2 regions of the Paenibacillus sp. RU5M genome follow, and region 1 is predicted to be linked to the other one. Evidence: predicted binding sites of a transcription regulator. Region 1 holds the regulator's gene; the other holds the start of a gene.
What was found. Region 1 encodes CtsR, which represses protease genes until heat stress. Its sites were predicted from a motif close to ATGGTCAATAAAGGTCAAACA; they were not measured.

Region 1 (2,481 bases):
TATCCTCTACGGTCATCAAAAGCGTAATCCACATGCGCTTCAAAAGCATCATCTATGGCGGAAGCTTTCTCCCAGGCTTCTTTTACCTGGAACCCCGGATAGAGGCACTGGATACGAAGATGATCCTCTTCATTAATCATAATACTGACAGATTCATCCTCACTGAGAATAACAGCACCATTTCTGGATTCGTTCGCAAGACTGGGACTGATCAAATGCTTCTCCACCAGCACCCGTTTGTCAAGGTCATCGATATCAATCAGATCCAGGGTATGAAAATCTCCAAAAGCATGAACGTCATCGTATTGAAGTACTTCGCTCAGCTTATTCAGCACTTCTTCCGATTGCTCATTGGAAGCCAGCATCGGAAACGGATAATGCTGAAGGTTGCGTGCGATCCGGACTCGGCTGCTAATGACGATTTCGGAATCAGCCGCATCACTACGCATCCAGTCGCTGAGCGCCTTCTCTGTAAAACGCAGATTAGGCATTACGCATCCCTCCTACTCATCACAAACTTTACTCCTGAGCTATTTCTTTTTCAAGTTCCCTGATCTGATCACGAATTTGAGCGGCTTCTTCAAACTCCTCTTGCGTTATACTCTCCTGAAGATCCCGTTTCAGATCAGCAATCTGTCTTTTGACCTTGATGCGACCACCAGCCCGTGCAGGCACTTTACCCACGTGGGAAGTGCTACCGTGAACCCGTTTAAATAGTGGGTCCAAACGACTGTCAAAATATTTATAACAAGAACTACAGCCAAAGCGGCCGATTTTGCTAAACTGTGAATAGGTCATGCCGCATTCTTCACAACGAAGGGATTGCGCAGGTGTTGCTCCCGCACTGCCATTCTTGCCTGAGGGTTCAAAATCAAGCAACCCGGACAATAAGTTATGAATGGAAAATCCGTTGGATGTTCCGGGAATCATTTCCCCTTTTTCACGAGCACATGACTCACAAATATGGAATTCCGTCTTCTCTCCGTTCACGATCTTCGTGAAATGGAGTGTTGCCGGACGGTTGTTGCATTCTTGGCACAGCACAATGATGTACCCCCTTGATCCCGATAGTTTTCATTTACCGAGCAAAGATATTAACATCGCCTTTAACATTCTGGCACGAATTTGATCCCGGTAAGGAAGTTTGACCAATATAATCTCTCTCGAAACAGCTGCCCGCATCAACCCGGCTTCCCTTTTGCTCAAGAAACGTGCTTCTTCCAGTTGGTAGATCAGACCTTCGGCAGCTGTCTGCCCGATCTCATCTCCAATACTATGGTGCAAATGGTTATGCAGAGCCGAGTGAGCCGGCAATTCAATCCGCTGTATGCGAACATAACCGCCGCCGCCACGTTTACTCTCCACAAGGTAACCTTTTTCGAGTGTAAATCGGGTGCTGATGACATAATTGATCTGGGAAGGCACACATGAAAATTGATCAGCCAGATCATTACGTTGAATTTCGACCAATCCTTCGGGACTTTCATGCAAAATACTCTTCAGATATTGTTCGATAATATCAGAGATATTACGCATCCACTCATCCTCCACTGTCTGAAACGTTAAGTCAATAAGGACCCACACGCCCCTACAGAGTACACCTTCTCAACCCATTTAACCAATCAAGGAAACAGCGAAACTGATCTTCAACGGTCTTTAACAGGAGAGCGAAGGACGCTCGAAGGTCCTTTAATATTGCTTTTATCCGCTGATGTGTACTACCTTTAATATGGCTCCCACCACCGGATTGCAGAAAGAAAGCTACGTAAGTATTTAACCTTTAGTTGACTTTGACTTTCTTTGACTTTATATACATTATAGCATATTTTGTGGTTTTGCCAAGAGGGAGCACTATTCATTTTTTACGATTTTACACGAAATATTCGGCTGACACAAAAAAACCTCTCCAAAATAGCTGGAGAAGTCCATTTGTCTCACACTTACGTCGTAATGCTATACAAGTTAAGTCTATGAAATTGATCCTAGAATACTCGTTACTCTATGAGGATCAGAAAAAATCAAGTAAATACGTTTCCCGTTCAGGAATCGCTTGCTCCAAAGCCTTAATCGCTCCATTCGGTCCTTCAATTCTACCTATTTGAGCCATCTCTGCGGGCCTACGATACCCCATCAGCATTGCGGTAAGCGCCTGTATGTCTACTTTAACAGTCTGATCTTTAGCTGCCGACTCAGATGTTTTCCATATCGAAGCTGTACCATTCATCGCCACATTCAACTGCCATACCCCTTCATTCCATGGTGCATGGGCATCCTCTACCTGGAGATTAATCTGTACTGGTGAGTCTGGGCTCGCAAAAGGATACTGTGAAATAAATTGTTCTACACTCACAATACGTGCCATGAAGAAAGGTACAATTTCCTGCTGAATCCGCGGATTATCTAATTGAAAAGCAAGCATATCACTGGCTGGTGCCTGTAAAGTGACTTCCTCAATCATGGAATCATGGTTGGCAATAAAGG
Region 2 (2,481 bases), on a different contig from region 1:
TGAAAATGCTGAAGTGGATATTCCTGCTGCGATGGTTGAGAGCGAAGTACAAAACATGATGCGTGATTTCGACAACCGTCTGCGCAACCAAGGTATGAACCTGGAAATGTTCCTGAGCTTCTCTGGTCAAACACAAGCTGACCTGAGAGGACAAATGCAGGAAGATGCTTCCAAACGTGTTCGCAACAACTTGGTTCTTGAAGCCGTTGGTAAAGCGGAAAACATCGAAGTGTCTGACGAAGAAGTTAACCAAGAACTCGAAAAAATGGCTGAGTCTTACAAGCGTCCTGCTGAAGAGATTCGTGGCATTCTCGAGGGTAATGGTTCCCTGGACAGCCTTCGTGACGAAGTGAAACTGCGTAAAACGATCGATGTTCTCGTTGAGAACAGCAAAGTCGTTGAAGCTGTTGAAGCTCCAGCTGAAGAAGTTGCTGCAGAAGCTGACGAAAAATAAGACAAGCTGTTACGTAATGAACAGCTGAATAAACGATAAGGCACGTGAATCATTGCGTGCCTTATTTTTAAATTATGGCATCCATTTTATAGAGGATTCAGTAATAATATGGATGGAATTCGTTGTGGCATTGGTTATGCACAATCAACGTCCTATGGTTCTCCTGCAAATAAAAAAAAGGTGAAACGGCATAGGATTGCTCCGATTTGCACATACATAGAAAACATGGTTAAATATGATCAGGCAAAAAAGTAAACTTACTCCGTCTTTACACCACTTGTGAAAAATGACATTGTCACAGGAACGTGTTAGAATGAATTTGGGTTTGCTTTACAGGTAGCCTATGTCTAATTACATGTAGAAAAGAGGTTGGTCTCATGAGTCTGGTGCCAATGGTTGTTGAACAAACCAATCGAGGCGAGCGGTCTTACGATATATATTCGCGTTTGCTGAAGGATCGCATTATCTTTTTAACCAGTGCGATTGATGACGATGTAGCCAATCTTGTCATAGCGCAGCTTTTGTTTTTGGCAGCCGACGATCCTGAGAAGGATATAAGTTTGTACATTAATTCACCTGGTGGTTCTGTCACCGCAGGGATGGGTATATACGATACGATGCAATATATCAAGCCGGATGTATCGACCATTTGCGTAGGTATGGCAGCAAGCATGGGCTCGTTATTGCTGACAGCCGGAGCTCCTGGTAAACGATATGCGCTGACTAACAGCGAAGTGATGATTCATCAGCCGCTTGGCGGCGTTCAAGGACAGGCTGCGGATATCAAAATTCACGCAGAATGGATTATTAAAACACGTCAGAAACTGAATCAAATATACGTCGATCGTACAGGTCAACCCCTTGAGAAAATCGAGCGGGACACAGACCGTGACTTTTTCATGAGTGCTGAAGAAGCCAAAACGTACGGCATTATTGACCAGGTGCTCAGCAGACCGATCAATTCCTAAAGGGGTGGTTTCATGTTTAAATTTAACGATGAGAAAGGGCAGTTGAAATGCTCTTTTTGCGGTAAATCTCAGGAACAGGTGCGCAAGCTGGTCGCTGGACCGGGCGTTTACATTTGTGATGAATGTATCGAACTGTGCACTGAAATCGTAGAGGAAGAGCTCGGTCATGACGAAGAACTGGACCTCAAAGATATTCCAAAACCGAAAGAAATCCGCGACATTCTTGACCAGTACGTCATTGGTCAGGATCAGGCGAAGAAATCTTTGTCTGTAGCGGTTTACAATCACTATAAACGGATCAACACACAAAGTAAGATTGAGGATGTTGAATTGCAAAAAAGTAACATTTTGCTGTTAGGACCTACGGGTTCTGGTAAAACGTTGCTTGCGCAAACGATGGCCAAAATCCTTAATGTTCCTTTTGCTATTGCTGATGCAACTTCATTGACGGAAGCAGGTTATGTCGGCGAAGATGTAGAGAACATTCTGCTCAAGCTGATTCAAGCTGCTGATTATGATGTGGAAAAAGCAGAGCGCGGCATTATTTATATCGATGAAATTGATAAAGTAGCGCGTAAATCCGAGAACCCATCCATTACTCGTGATGTATCGGGTGAAGGTGTTCAACAAGCGCTCTTGAAAATCCTGGAAGGAACTGTAGCTTCTGTACCACCACAAGGTGGTCGTAAGCATCCACATCAGGAATTCATCCAGATTGATACCACCAACATCTTGTTCATTTGTGGCGGTGCCTTTGATGGTCTCGAGCAAATGATTAAACGCCGGATCGGTAAAAAAGTCATCGGCTTTAATACCGTTGCGGAACAAAAAGATCTTAAACCAGGTGAATATCTGGGTATGGTATTGCCGGAAGACTTGCTGAAATTCGGTCTGATTCCGGAATTTGTAGGCCGTTTGCCAGTTATCTCCACTTTGGAGCCGCTGGACGAAGACACATTGGTACGGATTCTTTCCGAGCCAAAAAATGCGCTTACGAAACAGTACCAAAAACTGCTTGAGCTGGATAATGTGAATCTGGTGTTCGAACCAGGAGCATTG

Region 2: a site for CtsR is predicted at 622-642, ahead of clpP (ATP-dependent Clp endopeptidase proteolytic subunit ClpP). Genes of this name have one in related genera too.

What each region holds. Positions count from the first base shown of each region.
Region 1 covers NZ_OBQM01000021.1:1,008-3,488, reverse strand. The annotation lists gene CRO25_RS31215 (protein arginine kinase) at 1-491, opposite strand, end outside; gene CRO25_RS31210 (UvrB/UvrC motif-containing protein) at 520-1,044, opposite strand; gene CRO25_RS31205 (CtsR family transcriptional regulator) at 1,075-1,536, opposite strand; gene eis (enhanced intracellular survival protein Eis) at 2,009-2,481, opposite strand, start outside.
Region 2 covers NZ_OBQM01000009.1:47,063-49,543, reverse strand. The annotation lists gene tig (trigger factor) at 1-454, shown strand, start outside; gene clpP (ATP-dependent Clp endopeptidase proteolytic subunit ClpP) at 832-1,422, shown strand; gene clpX (ATP-dependent protease ATP-binding subunit ClpX) at 1,435-2,481, shown strand, end outside.